Regions from separate parts of the Hydrogenophaga sp. BPS33 genome, predicted to be linked through region 2. Evidence: predicted binding sites of a transcription regulator. Region 2 holds the regulator's gene; the other holds the start of a gene.

Region 1 (7,510 bases), 3.1 Mb from region 2:
TGCTGGTGGACGATGACCAGGTGATCACGCAGATCGTGGCCATCCTGCTGCACCTGGATGCCAAGCTGCCGCAGGCCGGCATCCTGCCCGCCTCGGGACTGGCGCGCACGCGCGCGCTGCAGGCCCTGACCTGGATGAACAACACCGTGCACCCCACGTTCACCCACGTGTTCATGCCCGACAAGTTTGCCGACGACGAGGCGACGAAGCAGTCGATCCGCGCCTTCGCGGCCAAGGCGTACCGGGGCTTGCTGGGCGAGATCGAAGCCATGGCCGAGAAGGCTTCGCCGTGGATGACCGGCGAGCGCCCGGGTGCGCTGGATGCCTATGCGCTCACCTTGCTGCGCTGGGGTGGATTTGCCGGCATCGACCCGACCACCTTGCCCGCCACCTGGGCTCTGGCCCAGCGCTTTGCCGCCTTGCCGGCGGTGGCGCGCGCCATCGAGCGCGAGCGCCTGGTGCTCAACATCTACAAGCCCAAGGCGGACTCCAACACCTGAGCGATCAGGCCTGGGGCCGCGGTGTGCTCGGTGTGAAGCGCACCGAGGCGAGCAGGCCCGGCGGGTGGCGCTCGGGGTGTGCGCTGGCGATCTCCACCGTGGCGCCGTGTTGCTGCGCGATCTCCTGCACGATGGTCAGGCCCAGGCCCGAGCCGTCCACGTTGGTGCCCAGGGCGCGGTAGAACGGCTGCAGCACATACTCGCGCTCGTTCTCGGGAATGCCCGGGCCGTTGTCTTCCACTTGCAGGATCTGCACGCCGCTGAAGCGGTCGACCAGCACGCGCGCCGTCACCACGCCGCCGCGCCCGCTGTAGTTGATGGCGTTGTCGACCAGGTTGCGCACCATCTCCTGCAGCAAGATCGGGTTGCCATCGATCAGGCAGTCTTCCGGCACCGCCTCGGCGCCTTCGCAGCCCAGGTCGATGCCGTGCTCCAGCGCCCGGGGCACCGAGTCCTGCACGACGCCGCGCACCAGGCCTGCCAGATCGACGCGCGCGTTGGGCAAGGCGCGGCCGGTGGTCTCGGCGCGGGCCAGCGCGAGCAACTGGTTCACCGTGTGCGTGGCGCGCGCGCTGGAGCGCGCGATCTGCTGGAGCGAACCGCGGATCTCTTGCGGGTCGGTCTCGCGCTGCGCCAGTTCGGCCTGCATGCGCAAGCCGGCCAGTGGCGTCTTGAGCTGGTGCGCGGCGTCGGCGAGGAAGCGCCGCTGCGTGGTGAGCGAGGCTTTCAGCCGCGTCAGCAAGTCGTTGATGGACGACACCAGCGGCGCCACCTCCTGCGGAATCGCCGATTCCTGGATGGGGCTCAGGTCATCGGGTTTGCGCGCGCGGATGCGCTGCTCCAGTTCGTTGAGCGGGCGGATGCCGCGCACCAGCGCCAGCCACACCAGCAGCACCGCCAGCGGCAGGATGACGAACTGCGGCACCATCACGCCCTTGACGATTTCGGCCGCCAGCGTGGAGCGCTTGCCGCGCGTCTCAGCCACCTGCATCAGCACCAGATTGTCGTTGTCGTAGCGCGCGAGCCAGGTGTAGGCCACGCGTACCTCGTCGCCGCGCACCATGTCGTCGCGCAGCAGCACGCGCCCAGGCTCTGGTACCTCCTCTGCGCTGGGCCGGGGAAAGTCCGCTTCGCCGCTGACGAGCGTGCCCCGCGGGTCGACCACCTGGTAGTACACCAGGTCGGTGTCATCGGCGCGCAGCAGGTCGCGCGCCTGGGCGTTGAGATTGAAGCTGATCTGGGCGTTGTGGCTCGTGACGAACTGCGTTAACGCCTGCAGGTTGAATTCGAGCGCGCGGTCGAACGGCCGGCTGGCGATGCCCTGCGCCACGAACCAGGTCAGGGCCAGTGAGAGCGGCCACAGCAGCAGCAGCGGCGTGAGCATCCAGTCCAGGATCTCGCCAAACAGGCTGCGCTGTTCGCGTTGGAACAACCCGAAAGACTTCTGCCCGACCCGTTCGTTCGCGGTGGAGGGCTCACCCGGCGGCCCGGTGTCAGCCGGGGACTTTTTCAAGGCAATAGCCCAGGCCGCGCACCGTGGCGATGCGGATCGGATCCTTCTCGATCTTCTTGCGCAGGCGGTGGATGTACACCTCGATCGCGTTGTTGCTCACCTCTTCGCCCCATTCGCACAGCCGTTCGACCAACTGGTCCTTGCTCACCAGGCGGCCAGCGCGCTGCAGCAGCACCTCGAGCAGGCCGAGTTCGCGCGCGGACAGCTCGATCATCTTGCCGTCGATGGTGGCCACCCGCCCGGCCTGGTCGTACTCCAGCGGGCCGTGGCGGATGACGTTGGTCGAACCGCCCATGCCCCGGCGCGTGAGCGCGCGCACGCGGGCTTCGAGTTCCTGCAGCGAGAACGGCTTGGCCATGTAGTCGTCGGCACCGTAGTCCAGGCCCTTGACGCGCTCCTCGACGCTGTCGGCTGCAGTGAGGATCAGCACGGGCATCTTCGAGCCGCGCGAGCGCAGGCGCTTGAGCACCTCCAGACCGTGCAGCCGAGGCAGGCCCAGGTCCAGGATCAGCAGGTCGAACTCGTTGTTGGTGAGCAGAGCCGCATCGGCCTCGGTGCCGGTGGTGACGTGGTCGACCGCGGCGCCCGCCGCGCGCAGGCTGCGCAACAGGCCGTCGGCCAACACATGGTCGTCTTCGGCGATCAGGATGCGCATGGTGTGTCTCCTCGGTGGCCCGTGCCGCCCTGGGTCTGTCTGGATGCTCTGCTGGAGCCGGCTCATTTTAGGCCTGCCTGCCGCTGTAGTGGCCCCGGGACCCGGTGATTTCACCGGGGTGGCACGGCGGCGCGCGCGCCGGGCGATTCCGATCCGTAGGCTTCCAGGCCCAGCGCCACCACCGTGGCCACCGCGTCGCCCACTTGCGCGCGAAACTCCGCTTCGGCTTGCGCGACCGCATGTCGAAAGGCCTCCAGCCAGAGCAGGCCGGTCTCGGTGAACACGATGCGCCGGGCGCGCGCATCGTGCGCATCCGGCTCGCGCCGCACCAGGCCCCAGGCTTCGCACTGCGTCACCAGGTCGCCCATGGCCTGCTTGCTCATGCCGGCCTGGTGCGCCAGTTCGGTCAGGCGCGAGCCGTGCAGGCCCAGATGGCGCGTGATGTGGATGTGCGCCGCGCCCACCTGCGCACGCGCGGCCAGGTGCGAGAGCCTCAGCGGCACGTTGGCGTCGTGCGCCATCAGGCTGAGCACGCGCTCGTCGAAGCGGCGCAATGCCAGGCCCATCAGGCGGCCCAGGTGCCCGCCGCGCCAGCGGTCGTCGGGCGGCTCAAAGGTGGTTTCGGGCATGGTCAGATGGTAAGGCAAACTGACCAAATAACGGCTTGTTGATTTTTAACCCGGCTGTAAACTCCTGCTCAAGCATCCAGCCTGTACGCATTTACAGGCATGCTCACCCCCAACAACCCGCTCAGGAGCTTTCATGGACGCAGCCGTCAAGAACAACCCCCTCAACAGCGAAAAATCCAAGGCCTTGCAGGCCGCGCTGGCCCAGATCGAAAAGCAGTTCGGCAAGGGCACCATCATGCGGCTGGGCGAAGGCGAGACGATCGAAGACATCCAGGTCGTCTCCACCGGTTCGCTGGGCCTGGACATCGCCCTTGGGGTGGGCGGTCTGCCACGTGGCCGCGTGATCGAGATCTACGGCCCGGAATCGTCCGGCAAGACCACGCTCACGCTGCAGGCGATTGCCGAGATGCAAAAGCTCGGCGGCCAATGCGCCTTCGTCGACGCCGAACACGCGCTGGACATCCAGTACGCCCAGAAGCTCGGCGTGAACCTGCAAGACCTGCTGATCTCCCAGCCCGACACCGGTGAACAGGCGCTCGAAATCGTCGACAGCCTGGTGCGCTCCGGCGCGGTCGACCTGATCGTGGTCGACTCGGTGGCCGCGCTCACGCCCAAGGCCGAACTCGAAGGCGAAATGGGCGACTCGCTGCCCGGCCTGCAGGCCCGCCTGATGAGCCAGGCACTGCGCAAACTCACCGCGCACATCAAGAAGACCAACTGCATGGTCATCTTCATCAACCAGATCCGCATGAAGATCGGCGTGATGTTCGGCAGCCCCGAAACCACCACCGGTGGCAACGCATTGAAGTTCTACGCCTCGGTGCGCCTGGACATCCGCCGCACCGGCACGATCAAGAAGGGTGAAGAGGCGATTGGCAACGAGACCAAGGTCAAGGTGGTGAAAAACAAGGTGTCACCGCCCTTCAAGACCGCCGAATTCGACATCCTGTTCGGCGAAGGCATCAGCCGCGAGGGCGAAATTCTCGATCTGGGCGTGACCCACCGCGTCATCGAGAAGTCGGGTGCCTGGTACGCCTACAACGGCGAGAAGATCGGCCAAGGCCGCGACAACTCGCGCGAATTCCTGCGCGAGAACACCGACCTGCGCATCGAGATCGAAAACAAGGTGCGCACCGAACTCGGCGTGCCGCTCCTGCCGGTGGAAGAAGCGCCTGCGCCCGCCAAGGGTGGCAAGGCCGAGAAGAAGGCCAAGGACGCCGACGCCGCACCGGCTGCCTGAGGCGCGGGTCGCGCTGTTTCGGCATGGCCTTCGACCAGATCTCGCTGAAGGGCCGCGCCTTGCGGTTGCTGGCGGGGCGCGAGCATTCGCGCTCCGAACTGCAGCGCAAGCTGAGCGCGCACGAAACCGAGCCCGGTGAACTGGCCAAAGCCCTGGACGAACTCGAGGCCAAGGGATTCATCAACGAGCAACGGGTGCTGGAGTCGGTGGTGCACCGGCGCGCTGCCCGCCTGGGGGCCGCGCGCGTGCGCCAGGAACTGCACGCCAAGGGCCTGGACCCGCAAGCGGTGGCGCAAGCCGTGGCCGGTCTGCAGGACTCGGAGGAGACGCGGGCCCGGGAGGTCTGGCGCAAGAAATTTGGCGAAACACCCAGCGACGCCGCCGCGGTGGGCAAGCAGATGCGCTTCCTGCTCACGCGTGGCTTCGGCGCCGATGTGGCGCGGCGTGTGGTGCGCGGTGCACCGGACGACGACAACGAAGGTTGAGAGGCTGCCGCTCAGCGCGGCTGCGAGGTCGATGCGACCGCTGGCGTATCGGGGCCGCGCAGCATGCGCCAGGCCAACAGTCCGCTGAACACCATGATCGCCGTGCCCACCACCGCGGCCACTTGCAGGCCGTCGACGAAGGCGGTGCGCGCGGCGACCCGCAGCGCATCGGCCACGGGTGCGGGCAGGCCTTGCGCGACGGTGAGCGCGCCACCCAAGGTCGCGGCTTCGGCCACCGCCGCTGTCGATAAACCCTCGGGCAACTGCCCCGCCATGCCGGCCCGGTACAAACCCGTCGCCAGGCTGCCGAACACCGCGATGCCCAATGCGCCGGACAACTCGGCGCTGGTTTCCGACAGCGCCGAAGCTGCGCCGGCGCGCTCGGGCGGCGCGGAGCTGATGACGATGTCGTTGCCCAGCGTGAACACGGGCGCCATGCCGATGCCCATCACCGTCATGCCCACCACCAGCGCGGGCAGCCCGTACACGCCGTCCACCAGCGTCATGCCGGCAAACCCGACGGCCGCCACGGCCAAGCCCATCACCATCGTGCGAGGCGCAGAGATGCGCTGCGCGATTGCAGGCGTGAGCATCGATCCCACCACGAACGACAGCGACCAAGGCACGGTGCACAAGCCGGCCATCAGCGGCGACAGCCCGAGCACGAGCTGCAAGTGCTGCGAGATGAAGATGTAGACGCCGAACATCGCAAACGAGGTGAGCGCGTAGGCACAGATGGCGGCCGCGAACCGGGGCTGGGCGAACAGCTGGATGTCCAGCAGCGGGTAGTGAATGCGGCGTTGCCGGCGCACGAACGCAAGGCCAGCGGCCAACCCCAGGACGCCCACCGCCCAGGTGGTCACGCCCAAATGGCCTTCGGCCGCTTGCTTGAGCGCGAACACGCCACCCAGGACGGCGGTGAGCGAGAGCCCCACGCTGATCAAATCGAGGCGGCCAGCCGCTTCATCTCGGTACTCGGGCAGCAGGAACGGGCCTACCGCCAGCAGCAACAACATTACCGGTACGGCGGCCCAGAAGATGGCTGGCCAGGCGAAATACTCCAGGATGAGGCCGCCCACCAGCGGCCCGATCGCCCCGCCCACCGAATAACTCGAAATCCAGATGCCGATCGCCACCCGGCGTTGTCGCTCGTCGCGGAACATGTTGGAGATCAGCGAAAGCGTCGACGGCGCCAGTGTGGCGCCGGCGATGCCGAGCAGCGCGCGCGTGGCGATCAGGGCCTGTGCGGTGGTCGAAAGCGCCGCCGCTACCGATGCCGCTGCAAACGCCGCCGCGCCGATCATCAGCAGGCGCCGCCGCCCGAGCTTGTCGCCCAACGTGCCCATGGTGATCAGCAGGCCGGCGACCATGAAGCCGTAGATATCGACGATCCAGAGCAGTTGCGAGGCCGATGGGCGCAGATCGGTGCTGATGGCCGGCAGTGCGAGGTTCAGCACAGTGAGGTCCATCGCGTAGACCAGGCAGGGCAGAGCAATCACCCCCAAGGCGACCCATTCACGGCGCGTGGCTTTGGGTAGGGCTATCTCAGGGGGCGGTGAAGCCTTGTGCATGGAAAGGTTCCTCGGAGTTTGGCGCCAATACCCACACCGGCGTCTTGTGAACCGACGACGAACCAATACCCCGGAATTCGACACCTCCGAAGCGCAGCTCGGAGGCGCCGCAGATGCTTACAGGCCCAGCATCAGCTTGAGGTTCTGCACCGCGGCTCCGCTGGCACCCTTGCCGAGGTTGTCGAGCCGGGCCACCACGACTGCGTGTCGCGCTTCGGCGTTGCCGAACACCCGAATTTCCAGCTTGTTGGTGTTGTTGAGCGCCAGCGCATCGAGCTTGCCGTTGTCGGTTGCCGGCTCGGTGCTCACCCACTCGCTGCCGGCGTAGTGCAGGCTGTAAACGCCGTTCAGATCGGCCAGGGCAGGCTTGCCTGGCAACGTGTCCAGGTGCAGCGGCAACTGCACCAGCATGCCTTGCGCAAAGTTGCCCACGGCGGGCATGAAGATCGGCCGGCGGGTGAGGCCGGTGTAGGCCATGATCTCCGGAATGTGCTTGTGCGTCAGGCCCAGCGCGTACAGCTCATAGGCCGGGGCCTGACTTTGCTCGTACGCCTCGATCATGGTGCGCCCGCCACCCGAATAGCCGCTGACGGCGGGCAGGGAGACCGGGTGATGGGCGGGCACCACGCCTGCGTCGATCAGGGGGCGCAGCAATGCGATGGCGCCGCTGGCATAACAGCCGGGATTGGCCACGCGGTTGGCGTTCATGACAGCCTTGCGCTGCCCGGCGTCCAGTTCGGGAAAGCCGAACACCCAGCCCGGCGCCGTGCGGTGGGCCGTGGAAGCGTCGATAACCTTGGGTTGCCTGCCCGACAGACCGTCGATCATGGCGACCGACTCGCGCGCCGCGTCGTCGTGCAAACAGAGGATGACCAGATCGGACTGCGCCATCAACTCGCGTTTGGCCGCAGGGTCCT
Region 2 (7,510 bases):
GCCGCCAAGGCGCGCACCAGATTGCCATCCGCATCGGCGTGGCTGGTGACGAGCTCGACGCGCGGCAGCGCCTCGGCCGCCAGGAAGCGCTCGAGAAGATCGGGCGAAGCCTGGGCGGGTGCAGCGTCGCGCGAATCCCCGGCGCTCCAAGCCCGAAAGCGGCGCACTCCGCCCTCTTCCACACGCGCCAATGGACCGGCATCACCGGAATCGAACGCGTTGAGCTGGTAGGTGTGCACCTTGGCCACGTCACGCGCCGCGTGCACCTGCCCCGCGCAGACCACGACCACGCAGCCGCCCGTGGCCTGCCGCGCCACGGCCACGGCGTCGCTGAGATTCTGCGGACCGTCTGGCGACAAGGCCGAGGCCGGGCGCATGGCGCAGGTCAGCACCACGGGTTTTCTGGGCTGCAGCACCTGCTGCAGCACGAACGCGGTTTCCTCCAGCGTGTCGGTGCCGTGCGTCACCAGCACGGACGACACGGCAGGATCGTCCAGATGGGCCGCGAGCGAGCGTGCCAAGGCCTGCCAGACCGGCAAGCCCATGTCCTTGCTATCGATCTGGGCCACCTGCTCCACCACCAACGGCAGGTGCGCCAGCGCCGGCACCGCCGCGACCAAGTCAGCCACCGACACCTGCCCCGCCACATAGCCCACGTTGTCGCCCGACTGGGCCGCCCGGCCAGCGATCGTGCCGCCGGTGCCCAGTATCACGAGCCGCTGGCCCCGGTTTTCATCCAACACTTGCCAATCCTTTGAAACTGGTTAAAAATACAGCCACTGGATAAGCAAACAGGTACCACCCGCTCAGCGGCGCACCGGCTGATCCACAAGGCAATCCACCCCTTGGCACCCACGTTTTCAACGAGGTCTCCATGTTTGACATGCCCCATACCGCACCGAAGCTCACCGCACGGCAACAGCAGATTCTGGAATTGATCCAGAGTGCCATCGCCCGCACCGGCGCGCCGCCCACCCGGGCCGAAATCGCCAGCGAGCTCGGTTTCAAGTCGGCCAACGCGGCCGAAGAGCATTTGCAGGCGCTGGCGCGCAAGGGGGTCATCGAGCTGGTCAGCGGCACGTCGCGCGGCATTCGCCTGCGCAGCGAAGACCTGCAATCCATCAACGACTCGCGCGGGCGCCAGCTTACACTGCCGATCCCCAGCCTGGGCCAGCTGGTGCTGCCCCTCATTGGCCGTGTCGCCGCCGGCTCGCCCATCCTGGCGCAGGAGCATGTGGACCAGACCTACCAGGTGGAACGCAGCCTGTTCCAGCGCACGCCCGATTACCTGCTCAAGGTGCGCGGCATGTCCATGCGCGACATCGGCATCATGGATGGCGACCTGCTCGCCGTGCAATCCACCAAGGAGGCGAAAAACGGCCAGATCGTGGTCGCCCGCCTGGGGGATGACGTCACCGTCAAACGCTTCATGCGGCGCCAGCACCTGATCGAGCTGCATGCCGAGAACCCGGACTACAAAACCATCGTGGTCGAGCCGGGAGAGCCGTTCGAAATCGAAGGCCTTGCCGTGGGCCTGATCCGCAACAGTTTCCAGCTCTGACCGGCTTCGGCCAGAGTCGCCTTGGCAGGTGGCGGGCGTTTTGTCCTGCGGATTGCTGGATGGCATTCCGCGTTGATGGACACATCCCTGCCAAGGCGCCTTTGTTTGCAATCCTGCCTGTGTTCAACCCCAACGATGGAGTTTCACATGGGAAAGCTTTTCACCACCAACACCTGGCGCGCGCCTCTGCAGTTGATCGACTGCTGGCTGCCCACGCCATCCATTCGAAGCACGCCTGCTGCCAACGAGCCGCTGGTCACGCGGGCGGTGCAGCGCTTCGCCAAGGCGGGCTGGCTGGGACGGCGTGTATCCGGTGGCACCTCGATCGACCCGGCGTGCGCTGCCGCGCCGGTTCCCGCATCTTCCTTGAGCCGCGTGCGTGTGCTGCGCCAAGCCGACGTTGCACCTGTCCACCGCTCGGGCGTGCGGCTGGTCATTTCGGGTCGGATCAACGACGTCTGCGCCGAACTTGATCGCCTGGTGGACCAGGAAAACAGGCGCGCTGCACGGGTCGCGTAACGCAGCGAGGGGCCAAGCTCGCCGCATACGCGCATGCGGCATGGTGCGGTTCGGCGCGTTTTGTTACCTGGACCCGTCCAGGGAGCCACAACATGGGCAGGCACAATACGGCCCCATGAATATTGTGATCCTTGATGACTATCAGGACGCTGTGCGCAAGCTGCGTTGTGCCGAAAAGCTGGAAGCCTTTCCCGCCAAAGTTTTCACCAACACCGTCAAAGGTGTCGGACAGTTGTCCATTCGTTTGCGCGACGCCGACGTGCTCGTGCTGATCCGCGAACGCACCGTGATCACGCGCCAGCTGATCGAGAAATTGCCCCGGCTCAAGCTCATCGCCCAGACCGGCCGAGTGGGCAGCCACGTGGACGTGGCCGCGTGCACCGAGCGCGGCATTGCCGTGGCCGAGGGCGTGGGCTCGCCAGTGTCCACGGCAGAGCTCGCCTGGGCGCTGATCATGACCTCGATGCGCCGCATTCCGCAATACGTGTCCAACCTGAAGCACGGCGCCTGGCAGCAAGCTGGCCTGAAGGCCGCCGCCATGCCACCCAACTTCGGCGTGGGCATGGTGCTCAAGGGCAAGACGCTGGGGGTCTGGAGCTATGGGCGCATCGGCCAGATCGTCGCGGGCTATGGCCGGGCCTTCGGCATGCGGGTCATCATCTGGGGCCGCGAAGAAAGCCGCGCCCGCGCGGCGGCCGATGGCTATGACGTAGCCACCAGCAAGACCGCGTTGTTCGAAGCCGCCGACGTGATCAGTCTTCACCTGCGCCTGAGCGAGTCCAGCGCGGGTTGCGTCACATCCGAAGACCTGGCCTGCATGAAGACCACGGCATTGCTCGTCAACACCTCGCGCGCCGAGCTCATCCAGCCCGACGCCTTGATCGCCGCGTTGAACCGTGGCCGCCCCGGACTGGCGGCGATCGACGTTTTCGAGTCCGAACCCATCCTGCAAGGCCACGCACTTCTGCGTCTGGAGAACTGCATTTGCACGCCGCACATCGGTTACGTGGAGCAGGACAGTTATGAAACCTATTTCTCGGCGGCTTTCGACAACGTCGTGAACTACATCAAGGGCACGCCGACGAACATCGTCAACCCTGGGGCGTTGCAGGTCCGCCGCTGAAGCCACGCCCACGGGCGATGCAAGGGTGACCGGACTAGGCCGTTGTCACTGGGTGCGCGGGCTGTCCGGTCGCGAGGAAGCTCTGCAGGTTGTGCATCACGGCGTCCACCTGCGCTTGTTGCGCTTGCTGCGTGGCGCCGCCCACGTGCGGCGTCAGTACCGCGTTCGCAAAGCGCAGCATGGGTGACGGCACCACGGGTTCGTGTTCGAACACGTCGCTGGCGAAGCCGCCGAGCGTGCGCTGCGCCAAGGCCACACAGAGCGCGGCCTCGTCCACGACAGAACCGCGCGCCACGTTCACCAGACAGCCTTGTGGCCCCAGCGCCTGCAGCACCTGCGCGTCCACGGCGTGGCGCGTCGAGGCATCCGCACGCACCGACAGCACCAGCACGTCGCACCACTGGGCCAGCTCCCGCAATTGCGCAAAGTAGCGCACTCCCGGCAGGCCCGGATCGCGACGGCTGCAGCAAGCCAGCTCCATCTCAAACGCTTGTGCGCGCGCCAGCACACGGCGGCCGACGTCACCGGCGCCGAAGATGCCCAGGCGCGAACCCGTGAGTCCGCGCGCGGGCGGCAAACGCAGCTCGGCCTTCTGCCAGGCGCCCGAACGCACATGCGCCTGGGCCTGCGGCAGGCCGCGCAACAAGGCGATGACAAAGCCCATGGCCAGGTCGGCCACGCTGGCCGAATTGCTGCCCGGCGAACGGGCAACCGCAACGCCCCGGTGCGCCATGGCCTGCAGATCGATGCCGTCGAATCCGCTGCCCCAGCAACACAGCAAAGCCAGCCGTGGCAGCGTCGCCAATATCTCATCGCCCGTGGGCAGCGAACCTCGCGTGACCGCCACACTGGCCTCGGCCCACCAGGCGTCACCTGGCTGGGCAATGCGATGACCGGCGTCACCCAGGGCCTGCAACAAGCGCTCGGGCATGGGCGCCAACAAAGCGACGACCAGCGAGGTGGTACCCGTGTCCGCCTGCATGTCGGTCACGCTCATTTTTTCACGTTGCCGATGCGGCCGAGGAACTCACGCCGCGAAGCCACTTCCGCTTCCACGTGGCGCTGCATTTGCGCGCTGCTCAAACCCATGGGTGCCTGCATGTTTGCCTTCATGAAACCCTGCCATTCGGCAGAGGCCTCCACCTTGTCCAGCGCCGCGTTCAAGGTCGCCAGCACCTCGGGCGGCGTGCCGCGCTTGACCATCAGGCCGCGCCAGATTTCCTCCACCACGTCATAGCCCTGCTCCTTGTAGGTCGGTACATCGGGAAAGTTCTTGTCCCGCGCGGACGAGCTGATGCCCAGCAGCCGCATCTCGCCTTTCTGAATCTGGCCCAGAGCCGAACTCGGTGTGATGCCCACGGCGTCCACGTGCCCACCCAGCACGGCCAGTACCGCCTGGTTGCCGCCGTTGAACGGCACCCACACCGACTCGAAGCCGGCCTGCTGCTGCAGCCGGTACAGCACGTACTGGTGGAAGCCGGCCGCGGCAAACCCGCCGATCGTGACCTTGCTGGGGTCCGCCTTCAGCGCATTCACCAGATCCTTGAGCGTCTTGTACGGACTGTTCGCCGCTACTGCCATGCTCGAGGGTTCGGCCTGCAGGCCGCGGAAAAACAGGAAGTCCGAGGGCTTGAAGGTCGTCGCGGGGTCGGCCAGCAGGAACGAGGTGGACCCGGTGGCAGTGACCAGGGTATAGCCATCCGCCGGCAGATTGGCCGCCAAGGACATGCCCACCGTCCCCGTGCCACCGACGCGGTTCTCCACCACCACCGGCACTTTCAAGACCTCGCCCAACTGCTTGCCCGCGGCCCGCGCCATGGCGTCGAGCGGCGAGCCCGCCGCGGCGGTGCAGATGATGCGGATGGGCTGGCTGGGGAACGTCGCCGCATGGGCCACGGCTGCGGCCAGGGCGATCAGGCCGGCGATCAGGATGCGAAGAAAGGTCATGGTTTGTCTCCTGGGTTTGTTGGAACCATCGAAATCGGACTTATTCGACGCCCGCAACCACCGCGTCCTCGGCGACGCGGAAGGTGCGCGGGGTGTAGGACTTCCCCGGATGGGCACGCACCACGTCTTCCAGGATCTCCAGGCCGAGTCCGGGCTCGGTGGGCAGATCGATGTAGCCGTTCTTCGGCACCAGCGGGTTGCGCGACACGACACCGCCAAACGACTCGTAGGGCAGGAAGTACTCGGTGATGATGAAGTTGGGCATGCAGGCAGCCGCGTGCACCGTGGCCGACAGCGAGAGCGTGGTGGAGTTGTAGTTGTGGGGCGATACCGCGACCAGTTCGGCCTCTGCCGCCGCGGCGATGTGGCTCAGCTCCAGAATGCCGCCGCAGTTCGACACGTCGGGGTTGATGATGTCCACGCACCGCGCGCCGAGCAAGCGGCGGAAATCGGCGCGCCCGTACAGCGCTTCGCCGGCGACCACCGGAATCTCGGTCGCGCGCCGCACTTCGCCGATCGCCTCCAGGTTCTCGCTCGGGCACGGCTCCTCGAACCAGTAGATGTCGAACTCCTGCACGGCCCTGGACAAGGCGATCGCCGCCGTGGGCGACAGCCGCCGATGGATATCGAGCAACAGATCGACCTTCGGCCCCACCGCGTCGCGCACCGCTTTCACCACGGCCACTGCTTGGCGGATGTGCTCGCGCGGCACGTGGGTGCGCCAGGGCCGCGGCAAGGGGTCGAACTTCAGCGCATCGAAGCCCTGGCGCACCACTTTCTCGGCGGCCGCCGCGAAGTCGGCCGGCGAAGACATCTTGTAGCTCCAGCCGTTGGCATAGACGCGGATCTTCTGGCGGCAGGTGCCGCCCAGCAGGTTGTAGACCGGCTGGTTGGCGACTTTGCCGGCGATATCCCACAAGGCCTGCTCCAGTCCGGAGACCGCGCACCAGAATTCCAGCGAGGCGCGGCGCTGCGCGTAGTCGTCGTACGCGATCTGCAGGAAATGCCGGATGTTCCAGGCTTCGCGGCCCACCAGGTACTGGCCGAGCGACTCGACCTGCGCCGCGATGGCACCATCGCGGTCGTACTGGCTGTAGGCCTCGCCCCAGCCGACGACGCCGTCGCTGGTCTCGACGCGCACAAACACCAGGTTCTTGCGCCAGCCCGGGTGCACCGGCAGACATTCCACTTTCACGATCTTCACAAGGCGTTCTCCATCGGTTCTCGCCTGCCGAAGCGGCATGGCTGAGCGCACTCTATCGGCCCTTGCAGATAACGTAAATAATGTATTTATCGCATCTAGCAATAACCAAAACATATCCCCATGCGCTTTCAACGACGCCACATGGAAGTCCTGGTCACGATCGCCGACAGCGGTTCGATCCACAAGGCAGCCCAGCAGTTGGGCATCAGCCAACCCGCCGTCTCCAAGGTGCTTGCAGACATCGAACACAGTTTCGGCGCCCGGTTGTTCGAGCGCACCGCCGCCGGCAGCGCGTTGACCGAAAAAGGCCACGCATTGGTGGCACAGGCGCGCTTCCTGGTCAGCAGCATCGAGCGCATGGACCTGGCGGCCAGGTCCGAAGCGGTGGTTGTGCGCCTGGGCTGCATTCCCCGCTCCATGCGCACGCTCATGCCCCACATCGTCAACCGGCTGTCCCAGCACGCGCACTACAAACTGCAACTGGTCGAGGACGCCTCAGCTTCCCTGCACGCAGCGGTTCAGCGCGCAAGCCTGGATTTCGCCGTCATGCGCCACGTCGGCGGCGAAGAGGCGATCGGCCGGCAACTGGTGGCCGAACGCCTGTACGAAGAGCGGCCACTGGTGGTCGCTTCGGCACAGCACCCCCTCGCGCGGCGCCGGCAGTTGCCGTTGCACACCTTGCTGCAACACCGCTGGGCTCTGACCGCCGCGGGCAGCACGTCGCGCAGCGTGCTGGACCGCTTCTGCGAAGAGCAAGGCATGCCCCGCATCCAGCCCTTTGTGGAAACCCGCAGCCTGGACACCAGTGCCGCGCTGGTCACCTCCACCGATCTGCTGTCCCTGTTGCCCGAGTCGGTGGCGCGCTTCTACGAGAGCGTGGGCTTGTTGCGCGTGCTGCGTGTGGCGCCGGCCTTGCCCAGCACCGCGGTGTTGCTGGTGTCCGATCCGCAGGCGGTCAACGACCCCACGCTGGCAGAGTTCCGCAGCCTGGTGCTGGAAGCCGCGGCCAGCGCACGCGCCAGCTTCTCTCGCTGAATTCTCTCGCTGAACGTCAGGAAGCGCCCCGTTCGAGCGCCCAGACCGCTGGTGCCTAAGACCGGTTCTTGCGCGCGCCGTCGCGCCCGTTCGGATCCACTGCCGGGTCTTCATCGGGTGG

Evidence for each region. Region 2 encodes LexA, which represses DNA repair genes until DNA is damaged. Its sites were predicted from a motif close to ACTGTATNNNNATACAGT; they were not measured.
Region 1: recA (recombinase RecA) is a predicted target of LexA. The motif match lies at 3,378-3,395, and genes of this name have one in related genera.

The regions. Positions count from the first base shown of each region.
Region 1 is NZ_CP044549.1:6,246,334-6,253,843, reverse strand. Features, by position in the region: gene F9K07_RS29035 (glutathione S-transferase family protein) at 1-500, shown strand, start outside; gene F9K07_RS29030 (sensor histidine kinase) at 505-1,884, opposite strand; gene F9K07_RS29025 (response regulator) at 1,994-2,668, opposite strand; gene F9K07_RS29020 (MarR family winged helix-turn-helix transcriptional regulator) at 2,779-3,297, opposite strand; gene recA (recombinase RecA) at 3,431-4,537, shown strand; gene recX (recombination regulator RecX) at 4,561-5,022, shown strand; gene F9K07_RS29005 (MFS transporter) at 5,034-6,593, opposite strand; gene argC (N-acetyl-gamma-glutamyl-phosphate reductase) at 6,711-7,510, opposite strand, start outside.
Region 2 is NZ_CP044549.1:3,062,004-3,069,513, reverse strand. Features, by position in the region: gene F9K07_RS14160 (asparaginase) at 1-743, opposite strand, end outside; gene lexA (transcriptional repressor LexA) at 884-1,561, shown strand; gene F9K07_RS14150 (hypothetical protein) at 1,709-2,080, shown strand; gene F9K07_RS14145 (D-2-hydroxyacid dehydrogenase family protein) at 2,196-3,203, shown strand; gene F9K07_RS14140 (NAD(P)-dependent oxidoreductase) at 3,238-4,200, opposite strand; gene F9K07_RS14135 (tripartite tricarboxylate transporter substrate binding protein) at 4,197-5,150, opposite strand; gene F9K07_RS14130 (mandelate racemase/muconate lactonizing enzyme family protein) at 5,191-6,354, opposite strand; gene F9K07_RS14125 (LysR family transcriptional regulator) at 6,475-7,389, shown strand; gene F9K07_RS14120 (hypothetical protein) at 7,445-7,510, opposite strand, start outside.